4 regions of the Agrobacterium sp. NPDC058088 genome follow, and region 2 is predicted to be linked to each of the others. Evidence: riboswitches for the same ligand, from Rfam matches in the RefSeq annotation. Region 2 holds a riboswitch; each other region holds the start of a gene.
What was found. A riboswitch is a leader RNA that binds a small molecule or an ion and turns the genes downstream of it on or off. The one in region 2 is predicted to bind cobalamin.

Region 1 (7,726 bases), on a different contig from region 2:
CGCAGGCTGACCAGAAGACCGTGCCAAGCCCACTCGCCTTCGCCAGGCTGGTACGCGCAAACCTCATGCACCGACGACGCACCGATCGGCTTCTCAACCCGCCACCAGACAAACCCACAAACCAAAACCAGATAGCCTTCCAATGGCCGCAAATTTAAACCGGACAGCAGTGGGCTTGTCCCGAGAATCTATCCACGTCGCGCGAAATCAATTGGTTGCAGATCCTTGGGACAAGCCCAAGGATGACGACAGAGAGCTGAACCATCCCGCCCTTAGGGATCGCCCTGCCTGTTGAACCGACCCCAATCAGGCCGCGTGCTTGCCAATCAGCCCCGGAATATTTACCGGCTCCATCTCGTCCGATGTCTGCTCGGCAACCACTTCGCTCGTCTGCATCCAGGTGATCAACTCGAAGCTGCCATCGGCGTTCTCGGCAATCGCCGTGCAGCTTTCCACCCAGTCGCCGGTGTTGATGTAACGGATGCCGTCCATGTCTTCCATCACGGCGTGGTGAATGTGACCACAGATCACCCCATCCACATTGTTGCGCCGGGCTTCATCCGCCACCACGCGCTGGAACTCGCCGATGAAGTTGACAGCGTGTTTGACCTGCAGCTTGGCCCAGGCCGAAAACGACCAGTAAGGCAGACCGATGCGGCGGCGCACGGCGGCAAGGGCGATGTTGATGGCGATCGCCGCATCATAGGCCCAGTCGCCCAGATAGGCGAGCAGGCGGGCATTGCGCACAACCACATCGAACTCGTCGCCATGGATGACCAGATATTTCTTGCCGTCGGCTGCCTCGTGGATCATCCGCTCGGCTACTTCGATGCCGCCAAAATGCATGCCGGGAAATTCCCGCAGGAATTCGTCGTGGTTTCCGGGAATATAGACGATGCGCGTTCCCTTGCGGGCCTTGCGCAGCAGCTTCTGCACCACGTCGTTGCAGCCCTGCGGCCAGTACCAGCTGCGGCGCAGCCGCCAGCCGTCGACGATGTCGCCGACCATGATGATCGTTTCGGCTTCGTGATGTCTGAGGAAGTCGAGCAGATAATCCGTCTTGGCCGCCTTGGAGCCGAGATGAACATCCGAAATGAAAAGCGTTCTGAACTGTCTGGTTTCGATTTGACCGGCCACGGATTTCATCCCCCTGTTCGGTTGCGTCCCTGCGGCTTTCTTACCTCTCAGAACCAGACTCGTGTTTCAGCAACATGACAGACGCCGGTTTTTATAGGGAATATGACGAAAGCTTTCACGAAAACGCGAATAAGCCATGGCCGCATTTGCATAAGGTGCGGTCAAATAACGGCTGTACCACGGGTAAGTTTGTTGTATTCAGGGGTCCGAAATAAAACCAGATACGACGGTGGAAGACATGACCTCTCACGATAAGAACAACACGCCCGCCAACACGGCAAAGGCCGACATCGAGGAACAGGCGCTCTTTTTCCACCGCTACCCACGCCCCGGCAAGCTGGAAATCCAGGCCACCAAGCCGCTCGGCAACCAGCGCGATCTGGCGCTCGCCTATTCGCCGGGTGTGGCCGCCCCCTGCCTCGCCATCCATGAAAATCCGGAAATGGCGGCAGATTACACCGCCCGCGCCAATCTCGTCGCCGTCATCTCCAACGGCACGGCCGTTCTCGGCCTCGGCAATATCGGCCCGCTCGCTTCCAAGCCCGTGATGGAAGGCAAGGCCGTCCTCTTCAAGAAATTCGCCGGCATCGACGTTTTCGACATCGAGATCGACGCGCCCGGCATCAATGACATGGTTTCCACCATCGCAGCGCTGGAACCCACCTTCGGCGGCATCAACCTTGAGGACATCAAGGCGCCGGAATGTTTCGAGGTGGAGCGTCAGCTGCGTGAGAAGATGAATATTCCCGTCTTCCACGACGACCAGCACGGCACCGCGATCATCGTCGCCGCCGCAGTCACCAACGCGCTGGAACTAGCTGGCAAGTCGCTGTCGAGCGTCAAGATCGTTGCGTCAGGCGCCGGTGCGGCAGCCCTTGCCTGCCTCAATCTGCTTGTCGCCATGGGCGCGAAGAAAGAAAATATCTGGGTCCACGACATTGAAGGCCTCGTTTATGACGGCCGTAATTCGCTGATGGACGAGTGGAAGGAAGTCTACGCCCAGAAGACCGACAAGCGCGTTCTGGCCGAATCGATCGACGGCGCGGATGTCTTCCTCGGCCTTTCCGCAGCCGGTGTGCTGAAGCCGGAACTGCTGGAGCGCATGGCGGAAAACCCGCTGATCCTGGCGCTTGCCAACCCCAATCCGGAAATCATGCCGGAGGCGGCCCGTGCGGCCCGCCCGGATGCGATGATCTGCACCGGCCGCTCGGACTTCCCGAACCAGGTCAACAACGTGCTGTGCTTCCCCTATATCTTCCGCGGGGCGCTGGATTGCGGCGCGACGACGATCAACGAGGAAATGAAGATGGCCGCCGTGCAGGCCATCGCGGAATTGGCGCGTGAGGAAGTTTCCGAAGTGGCCGCCAAGGCCTATACCGGCGAAACGCCGGTCTTCGGCCCGAACTACCTCATTCCTTCGCCGTTCGATCCGCGCCTTATCCTGCGGATTGCGCCGGCCGTTGCCCGTGCCGCCGCCGCAAGCGGTGTCGCCGCCCGGCCGATCACCGACTTCGAAGCCTATCTCGACCAGCTGAACCGCTTTGTCTGGCGCTCGGGCTTCATCATGAAGCCTGTCTTCAACGCCGCGAAGGCCGCCGAAAAGAAGCGCATCATCTTTGCCGAAGGCGAAGACGAACGCGTGCTGCGCGCCGCCCAGGTGCTTCTGGAAGAAGGCACCGGCATCCCGATCCTCATCGGCCGCCCGCAGATCATCGAAACGCGCCTGAAGCGCTTCGGCCTGCGCATCCGCCCGCATGCAGATTTCGCCGTGGTCAACCCCGAAGACGATCCGCGCTACCGTGAATATGTGGATGATTATTTCGCCCTCGTTGGCCGCGCCGGCATCAATCCGGAAGCCGCCCGCACCATCGTGCGCACCAACTCCACCGTCATCGGTGCGCTGTCGGTGAAGCGTGGCGAAGCGGATGCGCTGATCTGCGGTCTGGAAGGCCGCTACGACCGCCATCTGCGCGACGTGAACCAGATCATCGGCAAGCAGGAAAGTGTGCGCTCCTTTGCGGGCCTCAGCCTTCTCATTACCCAGCAGGGCGCGCTGTTCCTGACCGATACCTTCGTCAACAACGACCCGACGTCAGAAGAAGTGGCGGAAATGGCCATTCTCGCGGCCCGGGAAATCCGCCGCTTCGGCATCACGCCGAAGATCGCGCTCGCCAGCCACTCCAACTTCGGCTCGCGTGACTCGGAAAGCGCCCGCAAGATGCGCCGCGCACTGAAGATCATCCAGCAGGCCGCACCCGAACTGGAAGTGGACGGCGAAATGCAGGGCGGCTCGGCCCTGTCGGAAACGCTGCGCAAGCGCGCGATGCCGAACAGCGTGCTGACCGGCGAGGCGAACCTTTTGGTCTTCCCGAACCTCGACGCCGCCAACATCACGCTCGGTGTCACCCGCACGCTGACGGAAGGCCTGCATGTTGGCCCCATCCTGCTCGGCACGGCCCTGCCCGCCCACATCCTGTCGCCCAGCGTCACCTCGCGCGGCGTCGTCAACATGGCGGCCTTTGCCGTGGTGCAGGCCTCGCACCCTTCGGTGTGATGAAGGCGCATTAACGCAGTTTTGAACATGCTGTTGCCGCATTGCGGCAACAGCCTATGTTATCTTCCTGAAACACGGATTTCCCGAAGCATAACACCCCTGCCACAGGCCGGGGACATCAAACGGATCGCACAATTGACCCGGCGCAGCCGCATCATCGGCCTCCTGCTTCCCCTTGTTCTCATCGCTCCTGCCGCCGCTTTTGCGGACCAGGTCTGCGATACGCTTTATCAACAGCTGCGCGAGCCGCCGCGCGTCATCGGCAATACGGCCGAGGTGCGTCGTTACGCCAATGCGCTTGCCCGCCAGAACATCGTCATCCGCAAGATCAGGAACGACATGCGCAGCTATGGCTGCTCATCAGGCAGCGTCATCGTTTATGGCAATCCCAATGCCGGGCTCTGCGCCGAGATCGGCGATGCGCTGGTGGATGCCGAGGCCGAACGTGACGCGATCATCCGCGACCGCGACGATGCCATGGCGGCGGCGAGGAACGACGACAGTGACGTCAGGCGCGAGCGCATTCTCGCCGCCCTCGATGCCAATGGCTGCACGACGATGCCGGAAACGGCCACGCGACCGCCCCAGGCTCCCAACGTAACCCGTTATCCCGATGCCTTCAGGCAGGGTGGCGTTGAGCCGGGACAGACAGGACTTTCGCCCTACCCCAATGCCTCCGCCGAGGGCGGGCTTCGCACACTCTGCGTGCGCACCTGCGACGGCTCTTTCTTCCCGATCGCCTCCAACGCCTCGCCGCTCGATTTCCGCGCCCAGGCCGAACAGTGCCAGAAAATGTGCCCGGGAACCGAAACGGAACTCTATTTCCACTCCATGACGGATCAGGAAACAGCAGACATGGTGTCCGCTGAGACCGGCAAACCCTACAAGGACCTGCCCACCGCCTTCGCCTATCGCAATGCCTCAACGAAAGCGCCCGGCTGCGCCTGCAACATGGCAGCCTATCACGAGGAGATGCAAAAGCAGGAACAGGCGTCCCGGCCGGAAGCCGAAAAGCCCTATTCCAGCATCACCACCATTCCATCACCCCAAGGTGACAAGGCCCCAAAGCCCGCCGAGCAGCAGGCCGCAAAGCCGCCGGAGCAACCCGTTCCCGAGCGCGACTATGACCCGAACGATGCGAAAGTGCGTGTCATCGGACCCAAATTCCTGCCGGACCAGACCGGCAAGATCGACCTGAAAAACCCGGCGCTGAAAGGTATACAGCCGCAGCAGTGACTACGTCGTCAGCGAGCGCGCGAGGCGTATTTCTTCTCCCCGCCTTGGAGAAGTCCGCGGCAGCGGGATGAGGGGGCAAGGGTGGTGAGGTACGGCAATGTTGCCCCCTGATCCGACCCTTCGGGCCACCTTCTCCCGGGCGGGGAGAAGAAATGCACGCCAATGTCCCGCCCTATTCGCAGGCCTCCGTGTTTACACCCCACCCCAGCGGTTACGAAACACAAGCTCTTCCAGCGGCACGCGCTGCCGCCAGCCCTTCACCGCCAGTTCCGGTTCGGTATAAAGCGTATCGACGCGACCGAGGCACAGCCAGGCGACGATCTCGATATGATCGGGAATATCCAGAATGGCCCTGATATCGCTGTCATGGAAAATGCTGACCCAGCCAACGCCGACGCCTTCGGCGCGGGCCGCGAGCCAGAGGTTCTGGATGGCGCAGACGGTGGAATAGACATCCGTGCGCGGATTATGGGTGCGGCCCAGCACCACCTTGCCACCCCGTGTCGGATCGCAGGTGACGCAGATGCTGAGCGGCGCCTTGCGGATTCCTTCGAGCTTAAGGCTGCGATAAAGCGCCTGCTGCTCGCCCGCAAACATCGCCGCCGCCTCTTCATTGGCGCGGCTGAAGGCTTCCCATGCAGCCCCACGCACGGCGCTATCGGTAACGAGAGTGAAATTCCACGGCTGCATGAAACCGACAGAGGGAGCGGCATGCGCCGCTCTCAGGAGGCGCTCGACGAGATCATCCGGCAGCGGCTCTGGCAGGAACTGGTCGCGCACATCACGCCGCGTCTCGATGGCGCGGTAGATCGCCTCGCGCTCGTCCCCGGAAAACGGGCGAGCGGGTGAAAGCGCGTGATCGAAGGGGTTGGTGTCGTGTGGCGTGGTGACGGGCGGTTCGGTCGGCATCGTTTATCCCTAACAATGCGGGCGGGCCGGTGCCGAAACCATGGGAGGTTTGCAGCGACGACGCGCTTTCCAGCAACCTGCCGCCGTCCGCGCGGTTCGGTCCATCCTGCCAGGCCGGTCTTCTGACTAAGCTTCATCCGCCCCGTTTCGCCTTCCCGAATTGCTTCAGTGGCATGAGAAACAGAGCATCCGCCTCACAGCGTTGGGCACGTTCCGGTTTTTCACCGGATTCCCGATTCTCCCGCCGGAGGGCGGGCACCTGACGGGTGAAGCTATGGGCAAAAAAGCTTGCGAACACAAGTGTCGTGCAGGTGGTGCGGCAATGTGGCCTGCCGCAGCTTGCCTTCATCATTCCACCGGGAAATATCTGACATAAGCGAACTCGTCGCCATCAGGTGACCAGTTGGGAGAGTTCATCGTGCCCTGCCCGCCAAACAGCTCGAAAAGCGTTTCGACATTGCCGCCATCCATATCCATCAGCCGCACCCGCACGTCGAGATCGCGCGGATGATCGAAGACGTCGGCGTCATAAGAAACGAATACCACCTTATCACCGGTCGGAGACGGGTGTGGAAACCAGTCGCCATAGGGGCTGTCGGTTATACGCTCGACGGCGGAACCATCCACCCGCACCCGCCAGATCTGCATCAACCCGGTACGGCTGGAATTGAAATAGATCCACGCACCGTCAGGCGAATAATCCGGCCCGTCATTGCGGCCTTCACCATGGGTAAGGCGTGTCTCAACGCCGCTGTCTATGTCCATGGAGTAAATATCGAAAACCTGATCACGAATGCCGCAATAGGCAAAGCTCTTCCCATCCGGCGACCAGCCGTGCCAGTAGGAAGGAAGGTTCTTCGTCATCAGCTGCGGCACGCCGCCTGCCGAGGACAGGAGATAGATGGCGCTCTTGCCGAATTCCACCTTGTCGGAAATGGCATAAAGCGAACCATCAGGCGAAATGCCGTGGTCATTGTTGCAGAGCGTGGCAAAGCCGGTATCGACCTTCTCCGGCGACGCATCACCGGTAAGAGACAGGCGATAAATCAGCCCTTCGCTGTTCAACAGCAGATATTTGCCATCCGGCGACCAGTTCGGCGCCTCGAACAGGTCAGGCGTCTGCCACACAATCCGCATCTGTCGGGTGCGGATGTTGAAGATTTCGATGGAACTGCGCATTCTGCCTCCCGGGCTTTAAAAGTCTGGCTCGGACCGTTGGCACGCGCGCACATTCCGTTTGCTTTAACCACCGCCGTGATTATGATCCTATGGCCGCAGGCACCGTCCTGCAAATTCAAATCGGAAAAAACGCCAGCGTTCCGGCACCGCCCGTGACCCTCCCCGTTTCTCCCAGATCCGAGGTTCCGCGATGAATACCATCGCCGATCACGGCATCCGGTTCGGCCGGATCGCCGCAATGCTTCCTGTCAGAAGTATCGAAAAGGCCCATGATTTTTATGTCGGCGTACTCGGTTTCGAAAAGACCTTCGAAAACGGCAATCCCGTCGGCTTCATGATCCTGAAACAGGGCAATGCCGAGCTGCATCTGACATTGCAGCCGGCCCACAGGGCAGCTCCTTTCAACGTGGCGCATATGATGGTGAGCGATGTCGATGCGCTGCACGCGATTTGCAAAAGCCATGGGCTGCGCATCATCAAGGGGCTGCAGGACAAGGATTATGGTCTGAGGGCCTTTGTCTTTGAAGACCCTGATGGCAATCGCATCGATGTGGGGCAGGTTATTTGAGGTGAGTGAAGAGTGGCGCGGGGTTTTCTCCGCGCCATTCATGAACCCCCATCGTGGACCGAGCGCATGCCGCATGTTTCTTCTCCCCGAGGGGGAGAAGGTCGCGGCAGCGGGATGAGGGGGCAAGGGTAGTGAGATACGGC
Region 2 (7,726 bases):
GCAATATCATCGAAATCGAACCGATAAGGTGGAAAACGGTACGCCAGGGTTGTGAAACAAATGTGGTGGCGACCGGCTCTAGACGAATTTTCTCTTTTGTCGGAACATTTTGATATTTCACAGGTTGCCCAAACAGAGCTTCGCTCCTATGGTCCGCTCACACGGTTTCGAGGAGCGGTAACCCGCTGCAAAAAGGAGTAAAAACCATGGCCTTCGAACTTCCTGAACTCCCCTACGACTACGACGCGCTTGCACCTTACATGTCGCGCGAGACGCTCGAGTTCCACCACGACAAGCACCACAAGGCTTACGTCGACAACGGCAACAAGCTGGCTGCCGAAGCCGGTCTTTCCGACCTGTCGCTCGAAGAAGTCGTGAAGAAGTCCTTTGGCACCAATGCCGGTCTCTTCAACAACGCTGCCCAGCACTACAACCACGTTCATTTCTGGAAGTGGCTGAAGAAGGACGGCGGCGGCAACAAGCTGCCCGGCAAGCTGGAACAGGCATTCGCCTCTGATCTCGGCGGTTACGACAAGTTCAAGGCTGATTTCATCGCTGCCGGCACCACGCAGTTCGGCTCCGGCTGGGCCTGGGTTTCCGTCAAGGACGGTAAGCTCGAAATCTCCAAGACCCCCAACGGTGAAAACCCGCTGGTTCACGGCGCAGAGCCGATCCTAGGCGTCGACGTGTGGGAGCATTCCTACTACATCGACTATCGCAACCTGCGTCCGAAGTACCTCGAAGCCTTCGTTGATAACCTCATCAACTGGGACTACGTCCTGGAGCGTTACGAAGCCGCTTCCAAGTAAGGTTTTGGGAAAGCGTGTTTGCTGATCAAAGCAGCCTCCTTTCTCGCAACGTCATCCTCGGCCTTGTGCCGAGGATCCGCGGATGTTTCCTGAAACGCGACGTCAGCAAATGCCCGGGACAAGCCCGAGCATGACGACCACAGGTTAACGCTACCCTTGATTTAACACCCGGCCGTGATGCCGGGTGTTTTGCTTTTGTGGCCTTGGTTTTCAGCTTGTCACAAGCCTGTCATCCGCCGGGTTTATCGCGGCGCATCATGACTGAAAAAACCACACCTCTCTTCTCCTTCGGCATTGTCGCCGATCCCCAATATGCCGATGCCGATCCGCGGCCCGAGATGGGCCGTTATTATCGCGAGAGCCCGAAAAAGCTTGCGGACGCGATCGACGCCTTCAACCGCGAGGACTTGGCCTTTGTGGTGACGCTGGGCGATATCATCGACCGCGGCTTTGAAAATTTCGATGCGATCCTCAGCGTCTACGATAAGCTCCGTCACCGCTCGATCTTGCTGCCGGGCAATCACGATTTCGCCGTTTCCCCCGAGCATCTTTCGACCATCCACGCTCGCCTTGGCATGCAAGCTCCTTGGCATGATTTTGCCATCGGCGACGTTCGCTTCGTGGTTCTTGACGGCAACGAGGTCAGCCTCTTCGCCCCGCCGCCCGGCGATCCGCGCCGCGCGCTTGCGGCAGACCGTCTGCAGCGTCTTGCGGATGCCGACGCGCTCAATGCGCAGGACTGGAACGCCTCGCTCGGCGACGAACAGTTCGCATGGCTTCAGTCCGTTCTGCAAAAGGCGGATGCGGCGGGCGAAAAAGTGATCGTGCTGTGCCACTATCCCGTCTATCCGGAAAACGCTCACAACATGTGGGACGCGCCGCGCATTCTCGAACTGCTCGGCTCGCACCCCTCGGTCGTCGCCTGGTTCAACGGCCACAATCATGAGGGGAATTATGGCGTGCGGGGCACCACCCACTTCGTCAATTTCAAGGGCATGGTCGATACGCCCGACCAGAACACCTTCGCCATATCAGATGTCTTCGCCGACCGCATCGTCATCCGCGGTTTCGGACGCGAGGAGGATCGCCTTTTACGGCTGTGAGTGGGGGATGGTCGGCTGGCTGTTCTGCCAGCCGCTTATCCACAATTGCCGCAACCGCTCACCTTCCATCTTGAAGAAGCTGCCGGTCGCCGCGCAGTCCAGCACCCGGTCCGAACGGAAATTGCGGATGGCCTGCCGCAATTCACACCAGGCGACGATATTCACCGTCTCGGAATAGTAGATCACCGCAATCGGCCGGATTAGCCGCTGCGTTTCCACGCCGCTTTCGTCGCGATAGGTAATGCCCAGCCGCTCCTCGTCGCGTACCGCCCGCCGCACCATTGCAAGATCGACGCCAGCGGGAGAGGGCGCGACGCTGCCCCAGGCGTGCAAGGCATTGGCCGACAGGGTCTTCGACAGGGGTTCGGGCAGGGATGCGGCGATCTTGTCGCTTGCCTTTTTCGCTGCCTGCCGCAATTCGGTATCGCCGGTGCGGGCGACCATGGCGAGCGCAAGCACGATTGCCTCCGTCTCCTCGATGGAGAACATCAGCGGCGGCAGATTGAAGCCGGGGCGCATAATGTAACCGACGCCGCGCTCGCCTTCGATCGGCACCCGCATCGTCTGGAGCGCGGCGATATCGCGATAGACCGAGCGCACGGTCACCTCCAGCGCCTCGGCAATGGACTGCGCAGTAACCGGCCTGCGCGCAATCCTCATGATCTGGATGATCTCGAACAGTCTCGACGCCTTGCGCATAATCCACATTTCCATGTGATGGTCGACACAACTGACACAACGCTGTCAGTTGGCACTTTTTATAAGCGGAAAAACACATTGAGAAACAAACGCTTTCCCGAATGTACCATCATCTGCTTTGAGGGATACTGACATGAATTATGCTGAAAATCTCTGGCTTTTCTTCCTGCTCCTGTTTGGCATCATCATCTTACCGGGTATGGACATGATGTTTGTACTGGCAAGCGCGCTGACTGGCGGCAGGAAAACGGGGCTTTCCGCGGCAAGCGGCATGAGCGCCGGCGGCATCGTGCATTCGCTTTACGGCGCAGCCGGCGTCGGCCTGCTTGCCACCTGGCTGCCATCGCTGTTCCTGCCGCTTCTCATCGGTGGGGCTGCCTATATGGTCTGGATCGGCATCGGCCTGATGCGCAGCGCCATCACCGTCAATGGCGATGAGGCGCAGGCTACCGCCTCTTCCAGAAAGGCATTCTGGAGGGCGGTGATAACCTGCCTTTCCAACCCCAAAGCCTATCTCTTCATGATGGCGGTCTATCCGCAATTCATCAAACCCGGCTTCGGGCCGATTTGGATGCAGGGGCTGGTGATGGGTGCCATGGTGGCCGTGACGCAGTTCGCCGTTTATGGAACCGTGGCCCTGACGGCCGACAGAAGCCGGGCCTGGCTCATCTCGTCGCCCGCTGCCACCATTTTCATCGGCCGCGCCGCAGGCTTTCTGCTGATTGCCGCTGCGCTCATGACCTTTTGGGAGGCATTTTCCTGGAGCGTGGGCGAATGATTGAGGGATGCCCCTCAATTTCAGCCAGCCGTCAGATCCGCACCGTAGAGCCAACCGTGACCCTGCATCCAGGCCGCGTCTAGACTTCTGTTTTTGTGGTGAAATTCACCGCAATGTGACTTCTTTTCGCCATCCGGAAAGGGCATCCTCGCCCCGTTCTATCTAGCGCCCGGTGTTCCCGCCGGAATCAAGGAGAGTGTGCATGAAACTCAAAACCATCACGGCGGCCATGCTGTTCGGCTGTCTTTGCGCCGGAGCGGTCTACGCTGCCGGCGAAGTCGAAAAACGCGAAGGCATGATGAAGCAGATCGGCGGCTCCATGGGGGCGCTCGCCGCCATCTCCAAGGGCGAAAAACCCTTTGACGCTGCCGCCGTCAAGGCAGCCGTGACGACCATCAGCACCAATGCCAAGGCTTTCCCGGACCAGTTCCCCGCCGGCTCGGAAACCGGTAGCGCCGCTGCGCCCGCCATCTGGGAAAACTTCGCGGACTTCAAGGCCAAGGCCGAGAAGCTCGGCGCGGATGCGGACACGGTTCTCGCCAATCTCCCAACCGATCAGGCTGGCGTCGCCACCGCCATGAAGACCCTCGGCGCCGATTGCGGCACCTGTCATCAGACCTATCGTCTGAAGAAGTAATCGAAGCACTTTGGAAACGCCGCTTCCCGGCGGCGTTTTTCCGACCGAAAGACATCTGACCGGGTCAGGTGAGAATGGGGAGAGGGCATGTCCTCCATCTGGACGAAACTCGTGGGCGGGGCCGTTGTCGCGGCCATTGCGGGCTACGGCATATTCACCTGGGTTACCGCCCCTCAGCGGCAGGCGCCAAGCCATTGGGTAAGCCTCGGCGAACCGGATCTGGCCAATGGCGAAACGCTGTTCTGGGCGGGCGGCTGCGCAAGCTGCCATGCCGCACCCGATGCCAAGGGCGAGGGGATGCTGACGCTTTCCGGCGGACAGGCGCTGAAAAGCCCCTTCGGCACCTTTCATGTTCCCAATATTTCCTCCGATCCGCAACATGGCATAGGCGGCTGGACCCTGGCTGAATTCGGCGATGCGATGACGCGGGGTGTGGGCAAGAACGGCGAACATCTCTACCCGTCCTTTCCCTATGCCTCCTATGCGCGCATGACGCAGAAGGACATCAACGACCTCTTCGGTTATCTGAGAACCCTGCCGGCCAGCCAGAACGACGCGCCGGACCATGATCTGCCGTTCCCCTTCAACCTGCGCATGGCGCTGGGCGGCTGGAAGTTCCTCTATTTCGATCCCTCCGCACCGCCGCGCGTCGAACTTGCCAACGCCAATGCTGAATTGCTGCGCGGCCAATATCTGGTGGAAGGGCCGGGCCATTGCGGCGAATGCCACACGCCGCGCGATGCGCTGGGCGGCTTCCTTGCTAGTCAGTGGCTGGCCGGTGGTCCCAATCCGGAAGGCGAGGGCCGCATTCCTGATATCACCCCCGGCTCGCAGAGCATTGGAAGCTGGACGAAGGCCGATATTGCCGGCTACCTCGAAACCGGCTTCACCCCTGACTTCGACAGCGCCGGCGGCTCCATGGTCAAGGTCCAGCAGAACATGGCGCATCTGACCGCCGAAGACCGAGATGCGATTGCCGCCTATCTGAAGGCGATACCGGCGCGGTAAAAAGGCTTGCTGGCGCCCGCCATGCACCTCACGTCGTGCTCGGGCCTGTCCCGAGCATCCACAACTGATGGATTTGACGCTACGTGGCTGGATTCTCGCGACAAGCCCGAGAATCACGGAAGAGGGCCGTAAAGCCCTGTGCGTTCAAAGCAAACGCGGCCACCATTGACTCCCGCTCTCGCCCGGCGGATAACAACCTTGTGATGGTTCCTTCCGGGCGTTCCGGAAGGTGAAAAGGGAACACGATAGGGAAACATCCTCATTCGTGGCTGCCCCCGCAACTGTGAGCGGAGAGCCTGAAACGAAATGCCACTGGCAAGCCATCTCGCCCCATTCAAGGCGAGGGCGATGCCGGGAAGGTGTTTCAGGTTTTGACCCGTAAGCCAGGAGACCTGCCATCACGGAAATATCCATGCCGGCGGGGTGTCCGGAAGAGCGGAATTTCAGGGTGGCGGGATCAATGCCGCCCTGTGTCAGTCTCGTATCCCCGTGGTGAAGTATATCGCATGCGGTCTCGCGGCTTCTGCCGCCCGGCCGCGTCCAAAGGCGCGGGGTCGCGCCGGAGAGGGGTCACCATGTCCATTAATCAGAATACGGCCAATGCCGCCGCGTCTGCAAAAACAGCGAGCTTCGCGCAATCGCTCACCGCGATCGTGCTCGGCCTGTTCGTCGTCGGTTTTGTCGGCTTTTCCCATGTGGAAGCCGTTCACAATGCCGCGCACGACACGCGCCATGCCAATGCCTTCCCCTGCCATTGAGGGGAAGTAGCATGTCGTCTTTCCGAAATATCGTTTTTACCGCCGTGCTCGTCGGCATTGTCGGCGGTTTCGCTGTCTCGGCCATGCAGGCTGTCGGCACCACGCCGCTCATCCTTCAGGCGGAAACTTTTGAAAGCGCCGGCGAAGCACCCCACAGCCATGATGCGCCTGCGCCGGGCGCTGCGGCTTCCGCCCACGAGCACAATGAAGAGGCCTGGGCGCCGGCCGATGGTTTCGAGCGTACCGCCTACACCGTCGCCGCCAATGTGCTGACCGCCATCGGGTACGCGCTGGTGCTGACCGGCCTCATTTCGCTGCGCGGCACCAATGCTGGCTGGCGCGAGGGTCTTCTGTGGGGTGTTGCCGGTTTTGCCGCCGTGATGCTCGCCCCCATGATCGGCCTGCCGCCGGAACTGCCGGGCAGCCCGGCCGCCGCGCTTGAGGCACGGCAGATCTGGTGGCTCTCGACGGTTGCCGCAACCGCGGGCGGCATTGCGCTGATCGCATTCCGCCGCGAGCCATGGGCCATCGTTCTGGCGCTGGTGCTGATCGTCGCGCCGCATGTGGTGGGCGCGCCCCTACCGCCGGAAGGCGAACATGCGCTGGCGCCGCTGCCGCTGGAACGCCAGTTCATCGTTGCCGCCACAGTCACCAGCTTCGTTTTCTGGGCGCTTCTCGGCACGCTGAGCGCGTTTTTCCTGAAGCGCTTCCAGCAGGCCTGAAAACCATGCAAGACGCAGCGGAATGGAGTGACGAACTCGATGCGCTGCGTTTTGCCGTTCCCGGCCACGGCGCGCCTTGCGCCGTACACCGGCTTGCCTTCAAGGCCGTGCTGGGGCCGAGTCCCGCGGGGCAGGCGGCTCTTGCCTTTTTCCACGACAATAAAGCAGCCTTTTTGCTGGCGGCATTTGCCAAGATAAAACGTGCAAATTTACCCGCCGGCCGCAGTCTGCATTTGAACAGCCGCGATATTCGCCGTGCGATTGCCGGGGAGGACGAGGAGCCCGTGGCGCGCGTGTGCCGGGTGCTTGATCGGGGTGATGGGTGAGGGTGCCAGGACGTTCGTATTTTGCACCACCTCATTCCTGTGACAAGCACAGGAATGAGGTGGGGGCTTAGGCGACCTGTAATATCAGCGTCCGCCTTACCGATGCTCCGCCGCAAAAACCTGAAGTTCCGCCTCGGCTTCCGGACCAAAGAGGCCAAGGCTTTTCAGAATTTCCACAGCAAAACTCACCGGCGCGCTGCCGGGTGCGGTGATGATGCCGCCATCGCTGACCGCTTTCGGCTGGTCGCGATAAAGACCATCGCCACGATAGGCCGGATAGCCCTTGTGTGAGGCGAGCGAATTGCCGGTATGGGCAACATCGTTCAGAGCACCCGTGCCCGCCAGCGCGCTAGCGGCTGCACAGATACCGGCCACCAGCCGGTCCTTTTCGCGAAAGCGCTGCACCAGCCCGCCAAGTTCGACAGCCGTTCCCTTTTCCCAGCTGAGACCGCCGGGAATGACGAGCGCATCGAAGTCAACGGGATCGAGCGCATCATAGGGTGTATCCGGCGTCACCTTCAGCCCGCCCATCGACGTTACCGGCCGCCCGTCCGGGGTCGCATAAACGATCTCGACGCCGAGATAGCTGCGTGCCGCCGCAGCGAGCAGCGCCGGTTCCCAGTCCGCAAAATCCTGTGCGAGCGCAATGGCGATCCGTGTCATGGCCGTCTCCGTGGTTTTTAATCAGGCGATGGACTGCATGTAGCGCATACCGGTAACCGGACGCGGCGCGAAATCCATGTTTTCGTAGAAACGATGCGCCGCGACATTACCGGTCGTGGCGCTGACGGAAAGATAGTCGCAGCCGAGGCGCTTGGCGATATCGCGGGCGCGGGATACCAGATGCTGGCCGGTGCCATGGCCGCGATGACCGTCACGCACGAAG
Region 3 (7,726 bases), on a different contig from region 2:
TTCCGCTTGGTGACGGATAGGAGAACCGACCGAACTCGTTGTATCTCTGGCTCCTCCAGAAACGAAGCGTGTCGGGTGTTTTTGCGTCGGCGTGAAGATAGGAGGTGATGTAGCCCAGTTCGCGTGCCCTGGTCTCCAGAGCTGAGACTACCGACGACCCCAGTCCCTTCCGCCGGGCGCCTGGCTCCAGATAGACCCGGACGATCTGACACACCCTTTCCGCGTCGCGGTAGCGATCTCGCAGGCGTTCTCTCGTGGGTGGCTTTTTTCCCAGACCGTAGAGACCTCCAGCAGCGATGATGCGTCCTGCATCATCCCGGACGAGAAGGAAACCTCCGCGCTCCCCGTTCGAAAACCAGTTTTCGGGTGTGGCACTCAACAGCGAGTCCAGATCGGAGTGCCAGGCGGGCGTGTAACCGATGCCGTAGAATTCATTGATCATCCGTAGACAGAAAGCTCGGGCTTCCGCTTTTACTGTATGTGCGGCGTCATCTGCGAGCCAGCCCGACGATGAGTTATCAATATGCATACAGGTGCTTCCTCCGGCTAGGGCCGCGAACCGATCAAAATCGGCAAGCCCGGTTATAGCAATGCCGATAAGGCACCGACTCGTCAGGCCAATGTTTTTCGCGAGGTCTCGAGAAACCCGGCGATAAAATCAACAGTGTCGTCACCATCTCTTAAACCGAGATGGATGCTTTTCTGGATGCCGCTTTGACCGATGCGGACGGAGCGGACCCCCAGTGCTGCCGCTTCCCGTCGCACCAGCCAATCGGGAATGGCACTGACCCCGCGGCCTGCCGCTACAAGCTGCAGCATCATTTCCGTCGTCTCGATATTTCGGTGATGGCGCAAGCGGCAATTGACCGGCACCAGGAATTGCGTGAACACATCCAGCCGCTCCGGCGGTACCGGATAGGTAAACAGCGTCTCATCCAGCAGATCCGCAGGTTGGGCATGGCGTTTCAGCGCCAGCGGATGATCGACTGGCACCGCAAGCACGAGTTCGTAATCGAACACCGGCAAATAGTGAATCCCGGGCATCTCGATAGGATCCGGTGTGATCAGTATATCGATCTCATATCCAGTCAGCGCCGCCACGCCGCCGAAAGCGAACGAGGTCGTTAGTTCCAAGCCTACATCTGGCCATTCCATGAGATAGGGTTTTGTGACGCTCATCAGCCACTGGTGGCATGGATGGCATTCCATGCCGATCTTGAGCGAACCTCGTTGTCCGTGGCGATAATCCGACAGAACATTCTCAGCTCTCTCGATCTGGGGCAGAACGCGTTGCGCTAGTGTCAGGATATAGCGGCCCGCATCGGTGAGACGAAGGTTGCGGCCATCCTTTTCCCACATCGCCACGCCGTACCGATCTTCCAGCTTGCGGATCGTGTGACTGAGAGCAGACTGGGAGACATTCAGCCGCTCCGCCGCGGCCGTGAGGCTGCCCATGCGGTCGACTTCTCGCAGGATCGAAAGATGTTGCCTGTCCAACATGGTTATGCCCCTTCCTTCTCAGGGGAAATGATTTCGGCCGGGTCGTAAACGGGAACCGGCCGGTGGTCCTTGTCGACCGCCAGGGAACGGCGTCCGGCCTTGAGTGGTCTCGCCGCGGTTTCGATGATGTGCCCGATGTGTGCGGGTTGCCTGAAATCGATGCGTTCCCAGGACGCGGTTACGAAAAATGTTCGCCAGAAGCAAGTTGCCGCAATGAAGGCGACGCGATCCATAAGAGCGAGGCCCGTTCCCCCAAAGAGAGTGCCGTGATGGTTGGTATCTCCGGGAAAGACGATATCGATGAGACTGGTTATCGAGCCGCGCTGGGCAGGCTTTTTTATCGTTGCGGTCTCTGTCATCGGCGCTGCCATCAGGTTGTGGCAGGGCGGGACATGACGCAGAGGCAAAGGCACGGGAATGCCTGTCGCGAAAGCGGCACTCCGGGACACCCCGCCCGTGGACGTTATCGATCGCGGCAGGTCTCCTGGCTCGCGGGTCATAGCTTTGGTCCGTCTTCCCGAGGCAGGCCTCAGTGACGTGATGGACTTTCGCTCGTCGCTTACAGTTGCGGGGGCAGCTTCGGATTCAGGCTGTGTTTAAAGCCTTTACCGAATTCCCTCTTAGCTCCGGACCTTCGTCCGCAGAACCACGATGGCTAATCAATGTCGCATGTCGTTGAACTGGTCAAGACATCTATCACTCGAATGTAATCGAAGAGCTGAGGGGTGCGAAACAGATGACATCCAGTCCAGCGACACGTCCAACCATGAACATGGCTCATGCTTCAATGAAATAAAACCATTTTTACTAGCTCAAATTCTCGGGCACATATCACATACTTCTCAATTATGGTCAGCATAAACGGTGACTATCTGAGGATATGGAAAGCAATATTCGATGTATCCTGAAATATAGTTCAAAAAATTCGATGGTTATATCGGTGACTAGGGAGTCGGGTCGCGATGAGCAGAGATTTTAATTTTGATCTCAAGAGAGTTTATTTCAACGAGGATTATCATCCTTCAGAAAATACGCGCATTACGACCAATTTTGCCAATCTCGCTCGAGGGAAGAACCGGAAAGAGAACCTGCGCAACGCCCTGAGGATGATCGACAATCGTTTCAACGCTCTGGCGTATTGGGATAATCCTGAAGGCGATCGTTATTCTGTGGAGCTCGAAATCATATCCGTCGAAATGAATATTGGTGCTGAAGGCAAGAATGATGCTTTCCCACTGATTGAAATCCTGAAAACGAACGTCTTCGATCGAAAAACCAACGAGCGCATTGACGGCATTGTCGGCAATAATTTCTCCTCTTATATCCGGGATTACGACTTCAGCGTGGTGCTGCCGGAGCACAACAGAAACCGGGCCCAATTCAGCACGCCAGAAAAATTTGGCGATCTGCACGGAAACCTGTTCAAGTGTTTCCTGGAGTCGGCCGCTTACAAGGAGAATTTCAGCAAGCCGCCAGTCATATGCCTGAGCGCATCAAGCAGCAGAACCTATCATCGGACTGACAACCGGCATCCCGTGTTGGGTGTCGAATACCAGCAGAATGAATTCTCTTCGACTGACCAATACTTCAAAAAAATGGGGTTGCGGGTCCGCTACTTCATGCCTCTGAATAGCGTCGCTCCACTGGCTTTTTATTTTGTCAGTGATTTGCTCGGTGATTACACCAATCTCGAGCTTATCAGCACCGTCAGCACGATGGAGACTTTTCAAAAAATCTACCGGCCCGAGATTTATAACGCCAATTCTGTGGCGGGCGCGCGTTATCAGCCAGACCTGAACCACCAGGATTATTCACTCACTCGAATTGTCTATGATCGGGAAGAACGTAGCCGGCTAGCTATCGAGCAGGGCAGGTTTGCCGAGCAGCATTTCATCAGGCCGTACAAGACCATTCTCGAGAAATGGTCTGCCGATTGCGTCCATTGACAAACAAAACACAAGGTAATCTATCATGAAAACACTGTTGCCCACATCAACCGCCGGCAGCCTGCCGAAACCCTCCTGGCTTGCACAACCTGAAAAGCTCTGGTCACCCTGGAAATTGCAGGATGAGGAACTGATTGAGGGCAAACGTGATGCCCTGCGGTTGTCCCTCAATGATCAACAACAGGCAGGCATCGATATCGTCAGTGACGGTGAACAGACACGACAACATTTTGTCACGACGTTTATCGAGCATCTCAGTGGCGTCGATTTTGAGAAACGTGAGACCGTCAGAATTCGCAATCGCTACGATGCCAGTGTGCCGACGGTCGTTGGCGCAGTGTCTCGCGAAAAGCCTGTTTTTGTCGAGGACGCCAAATTTTTGCGTCAGCAAACCAAACAGCCAATCAAATGGGCCCTGCCAGGTCCCATGACCATGATCGATACGCTCTATGATAGCCATTATAGAAGTCGCGAAAAACTGGCCTGGGAATTCGCCAAGATCCTAAATCAGGAAGCAAGAGAACTGGAAGCTGCTGGTGTCGACATCATCCAGTTCGACGAACCGGCATTTAATGTCTTCTTTGACGAGGTGAATGACTGGGGCGTTGCGACGCTTGAAAAGGCAATCGAAGGGCTCAAGTGCGAGACCGCCGTCCATATTTGCTATGGATACGGCATCAAGGCCAATACGGACTGGAAAAAGACTCTGGGGTCGGAGTGGCGACAATATGAAGAAGCTTTCCCAAAACTGCAGAAGTCCAACATCGATCTGATCTCGCTGGAGTGCCACAACTCCCGTGTTCCGATGGATCTCATTGAGCTCATTCGCGGTAAAAAGGTGATGGTTGGCGCCATTGACGTGGCAACCAATACTGTCGAGACCCCGGAGGAAGTCGCGAATACCTTGCGAAAAGCGCTTCAGTTTGTAGATGCCGACAAGCTCTATCCTTGCACCAATTGCGGCATGGCGCCCCTCTCGCGTCAGGTAGCAAGAGGCAAGCTCAATGCCCTGGGTGCAGGGGCGGAAATCATCCGAAGGGAGCTTTCGGCCTGATACTGATAATGTGACGCGAGGAAGAGTGACCTCGATCGCAGGTCTCCGATGGTTTTGAGATTTATCGACATGGTCTAACGGTCCCGCAGTCGAGGAGAACTGGCCGATATGAACATGGTGCTCCACCGCTTTGACATCGTGGACAACGCCAGCCATCATGCCGGTCCCCTTCTATGGAATGAGTAACAAGTCGGAAGACTGGGAATGCCGGCGAGTACGGGGTCATATCCGCCATTGCCTCCCGCGGCGGAGGCGCTATCATGGCCGTGTTGTAAGATGGTAAGCTTTGGGAGGAGCGATACGTGAGACGGATGTGGCCAGACGAATTTGCCTTTCTGCTGGACGATGCGGAAGAGGTTGACCTTCATATTCCACCGGTAGCACATGACGATGGTTCGCCAGGAAAAGCGATATCCAGAAGGGCTTTGAAAGCCCGTATCAGTCAGCAGGATTTTGAGAAGATCTGGCCTCTCGCAGAGGTTCGTTATCGGTTGAACGGCAGGCTTGCCGGCAGGGCGATTACGCTGATCGCCAACAACCCCCATTACCAGAAATGGCATCCCTCGGATGGCGGCAGTGTCGAGAGCGTGTCCGATAGCGGTCAGAAACACACGACGCCCTATGTGATCGTGCACTTTCTTCTTGATGATGTTCGCGAACCTGCCGAAGCCTGAAATCCGCAGAGCCGTTTCTTGCCGATGATGATGGAACATGCCGCGCAGCCCAGATAGTTGCGCGGCGTGTTCTATATAAGGCCCTCGCCGACGTCGGATGCCGCATCGTTCGGAAGTCTGTTTTTTCCTTCTTTCCCGCCGTTAGGCTCGGAGCATCGCGGGATTGATGCCGACTGCGTATTTTAAACGGGCGCCGGAGCTCTGGGGTGCAGCTGCTTGCTGCCAACGCTGGTTGCGACGTCAGATGCGGCGCGCCTTGATCGTGTTCATCACGAAGCTTGTCTCAATGGTGTCGACGCATTTCAGCTTCGCGATCTTTTCCTTGATGAAACGCTCGTAATCATCCAGCCCGCCGCACATGATCTTGAGCATGTAGTCCCTCGAACCCGTGACCAGATGACATTCGAGAACCTCCGTCCAGTCAAGAACGGCCGTCTCAAACATCCGGATCTCGTCATCGTGCTGGCGGCTAAGGCGGACGGATGCGAGGGCCGTCATGGTCCACCCCTCAAATGCCGGGTCGATGATTGCGGCGTACCCTTTGATAATGCCCATTTCCTCCAGGCGTCGAAGCCGCCGCAAACATGCCGATGCAGACAGCCCCACTCGCTCGGCGAGTTCGTTATTTGTGATTCTCGCGTCAGCTGACAATTCCTTGAGTATCCGCCTGTCGATCGGATCTGCAATTTTCTGCGACATAAACGTTCATTCCCCGCAATATCTTGCTTCAAGAGACATTTTCACGCTTCACAATGCAAGATATTTTGGTTCAATCGTGTGTAATCTGCAAATAGTTCAACGCCAGCTGAGGGATCATCGGAAATGACCGCGCCGCATCCGTCCAAAACCCATATCGGCAATCACGCCCTCCATCCTGAAACCCAGATGCTCAATTACGGTTATGATCCGGAATTGTCGGAGGGGGCCGTGAAGCCCCCGGTTTTCCTGACGTCCACCTTCGTCTTCAAATCGGCAGAAGACGGCCGTGACTTCTTCGACTATGTTTCCGGCCGCAAGGAGCCACCCGAGGGCAAGGGCGCAGGTCTCGTCTACTCCCGTTTCAACCATCCCAATAGTGAGATCGTCGAGGATCGCCTTGCCGTTTACGAACGCACGGAGAGTTGTGCGCTTTTTTCATCCGGCATGTCCGCCATTTCCACAACGCTTTTCGCCTTCGTCCGGCCCGGCGACACCGTGCTCCATTCCCAGCCGCTGTATGGCGGCACCGAGACGCTGCTGGCAAAGACCTTCCATAATTTTGGCGTGTCGGCGGTGGGGTTTGCTGACGGTGTCAGCGAGACATCGGTGATGGCTGCGGCAGAGACCGCGATGGCGAAGGGCCGGGTGTCAGTCATCCTCATCGAAACGCCGGCTAACCCGACAAACAGCATTGTCGATGTGGCGATGATGAGCCGTGTCGCTGATCTGATCGGCGAAAAGCAAGGGCAAAGGCCAATCATCGCCTGCGACAACACCCTCCTCGGTCCGGTTTTCCAGCAACCCATCGAGCATGGCGCCGATATTTCGCTTTATTCGCTCACGAAATACGTTGGTGGGCACTCCGACCTTATCGCCGGGGCAGCGCTTGGGCGGAAGGACGTCATGAAACAGGTAAAGGCGCTGCGCGGAGCGATCGGCACGCAGCTCGATCCGCACTCCTGCTGGATGCTCGGGCGTTCTCTGGAGACGCTGCAAATCCGGATGGAACGGGCAAACAGCAACGCAAAAGTCGTGGCGGAATTTCTGAAAGCGCATCCAAAGGTGGAGAAAATTCACTACCTGCCGTTCAGTGATCCGGCATCGGCGGTTGGCAAAGTGTTTGCCGCTCAATGCTCCGGTGCGGGATCGACGTTCTCATTTGACATTGTTGGCGGGCAGCCGGCGTCTTTCAAATTCCTCAATGCGTTGAACATATTCAAACTCGCCGTAAGCCTCGGCGGCACGGAATCTCTTGCGTCTCACCCAGCAACGATGACCCACTCGGGCGTTCCGGCCGATGTCCGCCAGCGCATTGGTGTCCTTGATTCAACGATCAGGCTGTCAATCGGCATCGAACATCCCGATGATCTTATTGCCGACCTGACCCTTGCTCTGGACATGTCCTGACGGCGGCATTGAGCGCGCCGGTCATGGCCGTCTGGAAACGGTTGCCATCCGCCTGAAAAATCGGACGGCAACCGTTTAGCTTGCGCAAGATGTCATTGCTTTGCCGCTGTCGTCTGCGCAGAGGATTGGGCCTCTTTCAGCGCCAGTTTCGCCATGGCCAAAATTGCGTCGCGGGTTTTAGCTGCGGCGATAAAGCGGCCGTTGTGGCAGAAGCTCGCACCTTCGACGCCACAAACGTCTTCCAGCTCTTTGCCCGTCAGGCCGGCCCACGCCGCCGGCAGGTCGGCTCGCAGTTCAAAGCCTTCATCCGCGCGGCGGATGCCGGTGATGCACCAGTCATTGTCCCGTGGATGGACGACAAAGAGCAGGTGGTCGGCGCCGGCCTTTACGATGGCAGGCCTGAATGGCATTCCCATCGGCAGTTCGAGGATATGCCCTTCGCCAGC
Region 4 (7,726 bases), on a different contig from region 2:
GCGGTTTGCGGATGCCGGCCAGCATGGACAGAAGCGTGCTCTTGCCGGACCCGTTGGGACCGATGATGCCGAGAAACTCCCCGGAGCCGACATCAAGCGAAATGTCGCGGACGATATCGATATTGCCGGCATGAAAATGCAGGCCGTGGGCGGATAATTTCATGATCGCCCCCGCTTCTGCCCCAGAATGAAGGCGAAAGCGGGCGCACCGACCAGTGCGGTGATGACGCCGATCGGCAGCACCTGTCCCGGAATGACGATACGCGAGAGAATATCCGCGACGATCATGAAAACCGCGCCGGTCAGCGCCGTCACCGGCAGCAATATGCCGTGGCGGACACCAACGAAGATGCGCGCGGCGTGGGGAATGACGAGCCCCACAAAACCGATGGAGCCGACCAGCGACACCATCGCAGCCGTCATGATGGCGGAAACAGAGATCAGCACCGTATAGACCCAGCGCACCGGAATGCCGAGCGAGGCTGCGGCCTGACCGCCGAAGGCGAAGGCATCGAGCGCCCGCGCGTACCAGAGACAAACGATAAGACCCGCAAGGCTGACCGGTAGCGCCAGCCAGACATCCGGCCAGCGCACGCCGGAAAGATTGCCGAGCAGCCAGAACATGATGCCGCGCGCCTGTTCGGCATTGGCGGATTTGGTGACAATGAAGGAGGTCATGGCGTTGAACAGCTGCGAACCGGCAACGCCCGCCAGAATGATGGCGCTGTTGCCATGCCCCGCCCGCACGGCCAGAAGGCTGACCAGCGAAAAAGCGACAAAAGCGCCGATGAGAGCGCCCGCCGGCATCGTCAGAAAGCCCGCGCCGAAGCCCAGAAGCGCCACGGCGACGGCGCCGGTGGAGGCGCCGGCGGAAATTCCGAGAATATAGGGATCGGCAAGCGGGTTACGCAAAAGAGATTGCAGCACCGCCCCGGCGAGCGCCAGCGACGCCCCGCAGCAGGCGGCAACAACGGCGCGGCTGAGACGGTAACTCCACACGATGCCCTCATCCAGCGGTTCAAGCGGATAACCCGCGTGGAAAACGCGGTTGGCAATCGTCTTTACTACAACATCCAGAGGGATGGCAGTTTCGCCGATGGCCGCCCCGGCCATCAGCGCGACAAGCAGCAGGGCGAGCGCGGCAAATGCCAGCCCCGCCCTGCCAAGATGGGTGGAGAAACGGTTCACTTGGCAAGGCCAGCGGCCGAAATCGCCTCGGCCAGCGTTTCAATACCTTCGATGGTGCGAATGGTCGGGTTCATCGCCTGCGCATCCATCTCAAACACACGACCTTCCTTCACGGCGGGCATGATGCTTGCCACGGGATCGCTGGCCAGGAACTTCAACTTGACGGCAATGTCATCGGCGGGGAAACGACGTCGATCCATCTTGCCGGCAACAACCACAGACGGATTGGATTTGGCGATGGTTTCCCAGCCGACGGTCGGCCATTCCTCATCGCTTTCAATGACATTCTTCAAGCCCAGCGCGGACATGATGTAACCGGGAGCGCCATTACGGCCGGCGACATAGGGATCGATATCCAGTTCGGCACTGGAGAACCAGAAGACGGCGGAAAGCTTGCCATTGGCGGAGGCGATCTTCGCACGGGCGGCTTCCTCGCGCTTCTTCAGGTCGGCAACAACTTCTTCTCCGCGATCCTGCACGTTGAAGATTTTGGCGAGGTCGCGGACTTCCTGATAGATCAGCTCCATGGTGAAGCCGGTGTTGCGCACACCATCACCGCCGCCGGAATTGTCCTTACCGACGCAATCGGCAGGCGAGGTATAGACGGGAATACCGAGTTCGGCGAATTGCGCCGGCGTGCCAACAACACCCTCGGGACCGATCTGCCACTGGAACTGCGTCGTAACGAGTTCAGGCCTCTTGCCGACAACGGCCTCGAAGCTCGGATCGTTATCGGCCAGCCGTTCGACCTTGGCGTTGGCCTCCTCGTAGCCCTTAAGAACTGGACCGATCCACAGCGCCGTGCCGACGACCTTGTCCGCAACACCAAGCAGGTAAAGAACCTCTGTCGTGCTCTGGCCAACGGAAACGGTGCGGGCGGGCGCCTGCTTGAAGGTGATCTCCTGACCGCAGCTGCTGATTGTCAGGGGATAGGTGGTTTCGGCAGCATTGGCACCGACAACAGGCAAAACCAAAAGTACGGCAGCCAGAAAGCCGGCATGGACCGGCAGGCGTCTAGAATGAAACATGTGTTCTCCAGTCGAAAGTAAAACTTATTCCAGAGCAGCAGGCGTCAGAACGCGCAGCAACAGCGGGACGTCTTGTACGGAGAACGGTAATAGGACGCAAACGAAATGTTATGAAATAACATTACAAAATCCTCCTCCGGGCTTCCCCGCCCGTAACGATGGTTCATATTTTGACGGCAGGTCTCCTGGCTCACGGATTTGCGTCTCTCATCTGCCTTCCCGCATTCCGAAAAATACAGTGGCATGACGCCTTTGAGCGTCACTGGGATGAACGACAATCCGCTTACAGTTGCGGGGGCAGCCACGGCATTGGACGAAAAAGATCGCCCGCACCATGTTCCCTATTAATCCCTTCGCCTTTCGGCTGCAGGAACCGTCCCTTTCTCACATAAGGGGCAACAGACGGGGCGTCAATTGCGATCGTGTCGCAGCTCAGCACAAAGTCAGAACAGGGAAGGACCCGCCAGCGCAAAAATCTTTGCCGCGCCGGACCCCATGGGCTGCGGCACGTCTTTGGACATGGTCGTCAGCGTTTCGATCACCACCAGGCCGGATTGCGCCAGAAAATCGGAAAAGGAGCCGCTGTCGCGCACGGCATCGAGACGGACAAGCTGTGCTTCCAGATCGGCAAAATGCCGCCTGACGAGCGCGATTGCATCCGTTTCCTCCACTGCAACGACCGGACCCACGATATGGCCTCGCCCCGCTGCCCGGCGAAAGGCAAAAGCGACAAGCCGGCCAGCCTCGAACAGGCCGTAGCCTGTCTTTTCCCTGAGAAGGCGCGACAGGACGCGTCGGCGCGAAATGCCAAAAGCCGCCCGGTCCATGTCAACCACATCGGCAAAATGGTCTTCTGATAGCGGCTCAATCTTCTGTTTTCTGCCAGGGGACGGCATCTCTGCCGGACATTGCGCTTTTCCCCGAAAGAGATGCACTTTTTCCGTCTCTCCGGCAAAACCCAGCCCGGCAAACAACCGCCTCGACTCGTTCGTGGCATTGAGTCTTAGTGATATGGCTGGGAATTTTTCCAGAAGTCGCCGCACCAGCCATGGTGCCACACCCTGCCCCTGGAGGCGCGGCGAAACGATGACCATGCCGAGCGTCGCAAAACCCTCATCACAGGGAAACAGCATGGCGGTTGCGACGACGCGGTCGATCTCATCAAGTGCCGCGAGGCCAACACCACACTGCCGCAGAAAACACCATTCATTCGCGTGGTATCGCCATCCAACAGCCATGGAGAGGGCATGCAGATGATCCGCCTCTACATCGGCGATATCCACGGTTCGCAACTCGAAACTATCGACCTTGAGCAGCTCCATAGCAAACGGCTCTCATTTCCTCCGGTGCGGAACCTTGATCCCGGCAGCCCAGCCCACGACTTCCGAAGATAACCAGCCTTGCCAGCACGAATTTTCCGAAAGCACTGGAAGGACACAACAATCTACCGAAAACATGCGCATTTCAGCAGATAAACGCCGCCTGCCACTCTAAGCTTTCGGCGTTGAAGCAGCGGAGGCAGCCATGAACGCAATCGAAATTCTGGAGCGTCTTGTCGGCTTCCCATCGGTCGTCGGAACCGACAACGGCGATATCGCCGGATGGATCGCCGATTATCTGGAAAACCACGGCGCGAAAGTATCGCTGCTGGCCGGGCCCGAAGGCGACCGCGCCAATCTCTTCGCGAGCTTCGGCCCGACGGATGTCGCAGGATATATCCTTTCCGGCCATATGGATGTGGTGCCCGCCGGTGAGCCCGAATGGTCCTCCGATCCCTTCACGCTGAGAACCGAAGGCGATCGTCTTTACGGGCGTGGCACCACCGATATGAAGGGTTTTCTCGCCACTGTTCTCGCCGCAGCACCGGCATTTTCGCGCATGGCGCTGAAACGACCGGTACACATTGCCTTTTCCTATGACGAGGAGGCCGGTTGCCGCGGCGTGCCGCACATGATCGCCCGATTGCCGGAATTATGCGCAAAGCCGGTGGGCGCGATCATCGGCGAGCCGAGCAATCTGCTTGCCGTGCGCGCCCACAAAGGCAAGGCCGCCGCGCGCATCACCATTCGTGGCCGCTCCGGCCATTCATCGCGGCCCGATCAGGGCGTCAACGCCATTCACCTCATGACCGGCATCATGGCAAAGGCGGTCGCAACAGCGCAGGCGCTGACACAGGGGCCTTTCGAAGCGACCTTCGAGCCGCCCTACTCCTCCTTGCAGATCGGCACGGTGAGGGGCGGACAGGCGCTCAACATCATTCCAGACCATTGCGCCATCGAGCTGGAAGCGCGCGCGATTGCCGGCGTTTCGACACTCGCGCTGCTTCAGCCGGTGCGAGATGGCGTGGAAACGCTCGCCGCTGAGGGCATCGATATCGAATGGACACCGATGAGCGACTATCCGGCATTGTCCCTTGCCGGCGATGCGCCACTGGCAAAGCTTCTGGAAGAATTGACCGGCGCGCCCTGCATCGCCGCCGTCAGCTATGGCACCGAGGCCGGGCTTTTCCAGGCGGCCGGTATCGACGCCATCATCTGCGGCCCGGGTGACATCGGTCGCGCCCACAAGCCGGATGAATATATCACCGCCGGCGAATTGTCCGGCTGCCAGTCAATGCTGGAAAAACTGGCAAACCGCTGCACGGTTTGAACCTTCGAAACACGGATTTCAAATGACGTTTTTCTTCAATTCCGACGCCAGACGCGGCGAGATTTTCCGGCAGGCGCTCGCTCGCGAGCTGCCGGATCTGCCCTTTTCGATGGATGCCGCAAGCGTCGACCCGAACACGGTTCGATACCTCATCAGCTGGACGGTGCCCGAAGATATAGGCCGCTACCGTAACCTCGAAATCCTGTTCTCTATCGGTGCAGGTGTCGACCAGTTTCATATCGACGCCGTCCCTCCCCATGTGAAGGTCGTGCGCATGGTGGACGAGGGCATCATCCGCATGATGCAGGAATATGTGATCCTTGGCGTGCTGGCGCTTCACCGCAATTTGCCCGCCTATGTCAGCCAGCAGCGTCAGGGCCTGTGGAAAGCCCTGCCGCAGCGCCAGGCGGACGAATGTCGTGTGGGCGTTCTCGGCGTCGGCATGCTGGGCATTGCGGCGCTGGAGCGGCTCAGACCCTTCGGTTTTCCGCTGTCCGGCTGGAGCCGCTCACCGCGCGAGATCGATGGTGTTACCTGCCATCATGGCGAGGCCGGGTTGGCCACGATCCTCTCGACAAGCGATATACTCGTCTGCCTGCTGCCGCTGACGGAGGAAACCACCGGTCTGTTGAACGGCGAACGTCTGGGGATGCTGCCTGAGGGCGCGGGTCTAGTCCACGCCGGTCGCGGCAGGCAGCTCGATCACGATGCGCTCGTCGACGCGCTGGATCGCGGCAGGCTTTCCGGCGCGGTGCTTGACGTGACCGAACCCGAACCGCTTCCGGAAGACCATGGTTTCTGGACACATCCAAAAATTCTCCTGACGCCGCATGTCGCCAGCGTCACCCAGCCGCATTCGGCAGCCCGAACCGTTGTCGAGAACATCAAACGATACCAGTCCGGTCTCGAGCCGCTCGGCCTCGTTGATCGCAACCGCGGATATTAAACCCACACCGTTCCAGGAAAGGACACCCATGCCGCTTCTCAAAACCATCGACACCAATCCCGCCTTCGAACCCAAGGCCTCCAAGGCCCTGCCTGAACGCCTCATCTCCGGCGACCCGGCCTTCAAGACCTGGGCGCTGGACGAAGCCCGCAACGGCACCGTCCATACCGGCATCTGGGAAGCAACCCCCGGCGAAAGCCGCTCTATCAAGGGCGAGACCTTCGAGTTCTGCCATATTCTCGAAGGCGTCATCGAAATCACGCCGGAGGGCGGCGCACCGTTGCGTTACACGGCGGGCGACAGCTTCGTCATGAAGCCGGGTTTCGTCGGCGTATGGAAGACCATCGAGACCGTCCGCAAGATCTACGTCACCGTGAACGGCTGAACTGAAATCCCGTACTTTCGGCATCAGCCGTGAAGGTTTGTGCCCAGAAAATGCCGACGGACACACGCACCGAAGATTGCGCTGTCCGCTGGCGACAAAACAGGATTTTCGTTCACCGCCGCCGCCGCACTCGGTCGATGCTGCTTGCCATCAGGGACTAGCCTTGAGGCGCATCCAAAAAGGGTTTCCCCATGACGCTCAGCTTCGATCCAGACAGCCTGTCTTTGCCGATCGGCCATTTCATCGGCGGCCGGTTGATCCCGGCTCAAAACGGCATCGACATGCATCGCCCGTCGGATGGCATCGAATATGCCGGCTGCCCCAGAGCGGACGCCACACTGGTCGACGAAGCGGTGCAGACCGCCAAGGCCGCGCTGAAAACCAGCAATTGGGGTGGCATTCGCCCGCGCGAACGCACGAAGGTCCTGCAACGCTGGGCCGACCTGATCGAGCAGGAAGCCGAAACGCTGGCGAAGATAGAAGCGCTGTCCTCCACCCGGCCGGTCGGCCAACTGATCGCAGGCGACATCGCCGTGACTGCCGAACAGATCCGCTTCTTCGCCGAATTTGCCGACAAGGAAGGCGGCGACCTCGTGCCGACCGACGATACGAGCCTCGGCATGATCATGACCGAACCCTATGGCGTCGTCGGCGCGATCACACCGTGGAATTTCCCCGTCTCCATGGCCGGCTGGAAACTCGGCCCGGCGCTGGCTGCCGGCAATGCCGTGGTGCTGAAACCATCGGAAATGACGCCATTTTCCAGTATTTTCATGGCTGAGCTGGCCATCAAGGCCGGCCTGCCCGCCGGCCTCATCAACATCGTGCTCGGTGACGGGCCCGTGACAGGCAACGCCATCACCGGCCATCCCGAGATTTCCAAGGTCAGCTTTACCGGTTCCACGGCCGCGGGTGCTGCCATCATGGCCAATATCGCCCGCACCGGCATAAAGCCCATGACGCTGGAACTCGGCGGCAAAAGCCCGCAGCTGGTTTTTGCCGATGCCGATATCGAAAAGGCGGCGGCTGCGATCGCCGGCAATATTCTTTCCAACGCCGGACAGGCCTGTGTGGCGGGCTCGCGCATCATCGTCGAAGAAAGTGCGGCGGATGCCCTTTCCGCCGCGATTATCGCCCGCATGAAAACGGTAAAACCCGGCCCGACCTGGGACGAGACCACCCAATATTCACCTATTATCTCCGAAGTGCAGCGCCAGCGTATCGATGGCATCGTGCAGGCGGCGGTCGCCCATGGTGGCGAATGCCTGACGGGCGGTGCGAATATGGAGGGCCCCGGCTATTTCTATCAACCGACGCTGATCGCCAATGTGGACCAGACCTCGCCCGCCGTCACCGAGGAAATTTTCGGGCCGGTGCTGACGCTGCAGACATTCCGCACGGAAGAAGAGGCTCTGGCGCTTTCCGATCATCCGACCTACGGTCTGGCGGCGGGTCTTTTCAGCCGGGACGTCTCGCGTGTCCTGCGCCTGTCTCGCGCCATCCAGGCGGGAACGATCTGGGTCAACCGTT

Region 1: another riboswitch for cobalamin. It lies ahead of bluB (5,6-dimethylbenzimidazole synthase); the one in region 2 lies ahead of ACFVTJ_RS07380 (CbtB-domain containing protein).
Region 3: another riboswitch for cobalamin. It lies ahead of ACFVTJ_RS13650 (acyl-CoA thioesterase); the one in region 2 lies ahead of ACFVTJ_RS07380 (CbtB-domain containing protein).
Region 4: another riboswitch for cobalamin. It lies ahead of ACFVTJ_RS12045 (ABC transporter substrate-binding protein); the one in region 2 lies ahead of ACFVTJ_RS07380 (CbtB-domain containing protein).

The regions. Positions count from the first base shown of each region.
Region 1 covers NZ_JBHVSU010000001.1:902,770-910,495, reverse strand. The annotation lists gene ACFVTJ_RS04560 (IS4 family transposase) at 1-158, shown strand, start outside; gene ACFVTJ_RS04555 (UDP-2,3-diacylglucosamine diphosphatase) at 307-1,146, opposite strand; gene ACFVTJ_RS04550 (NADP-dependent malic enzyme) at 1,376-3,691, shown strand; gene ACFVTJ_RS04545 (DUF2865 domain-containing protein) at 3,827-4,927, shown strand; gene bluB (5,6-dimethylbenzimidazole synthase) at 5,120-5,836, opposite strand; cobalamin riboswitch at 5,931-6,114, opposite strand; gene ACFVTJ_RS04535 (hypothetical protein) at 6,185-7,015, opposite strand; gene ACFVTJ_RS04530 (glyoxalase superfamily protein) at 7,206-7,583, shown strand.
Region 2 covers NZ_JBHVSU010000002.1:423,873-431,598, forward strand. The annotation lists gene ACFVTJ_RS07350 (superoxide dismutase) at 207-809, shown strand; gene ACFVTJ_RS07355 (metallophosphoesterase) at 1,067-1,912, shown strand; gene ACFVTJ_RS07360 (helix-turn-helix transcriptional regulator) at 1,901-2,611, opposite strand; gene ACFVTJ_RS07365 (LysE family translocator) at 2,745-3,389, shown strand; gene ACFVTJ_RS07370 (c-type cytochrome) at 3,592-4,026, shown strand; gene ACFVTJ_RS07375 (c-type cytochrome) at 4,114-5,034, shown strand; cobalamin riboswitch at 5,222-5,449, shown strand; gene ACFVTJ_RS07380 (CbtB-domain containing protein) at 5,610-5,792, shown strand; gene ACFVTJ_RS07385 (CbtA family protein) at 5,804-6,514, shown strand; gene ACFVTJ_RS07390 (hypothetical protein) at 6,520-6,840, shown strand; gene ACFVTJ_RS07395 (type 1 glutamine amidotransferase family protein) at 6,937-7,503, opposite strand; gene ACFVTJ_RS07400 (GNAT family N-acetyltransferase) at 7,525-7,726, opposite strand, start outside.
Region 3 covers NZ_JBHVSU010000004.1:102,687-110,412, forward strand. The annotation lists gene ACFVTJ_RS13640 (GNAT family N-acetyltransferase) at 1-529, opposite strand, end outside; gene ACFVTJ_RS13645 (LysR family transcriptional regulator) at 613-1,500, opposite strand; gene ACFVTJ_RS13650 (acyl-CoA thioesterase) at 1,503-1,859, opposite strand; cobalamin riboswitch at 1,957-2,166, opposite strand; gene ACFVTJ_RS13655 (DUF1852 domain-containing protein) at 2,463-3,446, shown strand; gene ACFVTJ_RS13660 (methionine synthase) at 3,472-4,500, shown strand; gene ACFVTJ_RS13665 (hypothetical protein) at 4,812-5,174, shown strand; gene ACFVTJ_RS13670 (Lrp/AsnC family transcriptional regulator) at 5,415-5,873, opposite strand; gene ACFVTJ_RS13675 (cystathionine gamma-synthase family protein) at 5,997-7,280, shown strand; gene ACFVTJ_RS13680 (MYG1 family protein) at 7,373-7,726, opposite strand, start outside.
Region 4 covers NZ_JBHVSU010000003.1:436,879-444,604, reverse strand. The annotation lists gene ACFVTJ_RS12055 (ABC transporter ATP-binding protein) at 1-163, opposite strand, end outside; gene ACFVTJ_RS12050 (FecCD family ABC transporter permease) at 160-1,188, opposite strand; gene ACFVTJ_RS12045 (ABC transporter substrate-binding protein) at 1,185-2,216, opposite strand; cobalamin riboswitch at 2,374-2,609, opposite strand; gene ACFVTJ_RS12040 (GNAT family N-acetyltransferase) at 2,660-3,538, opposite strand; gene argE (acetylornithine deacetylase) at 3,741-4,865, shown strand; gene ACFVTJ_RS12030 (2-hydroxyacid dehydrogenase) at 4,888-5,811, shown strand; gene ACFVTJ_RS12025 (cupin domain-containing protein) at 5,840-6,196, shown strand; gene ACFVTJ_RS12020 (aldehyde dehydrogenase family protein) at 6,388-7,726, shown strand, end outside.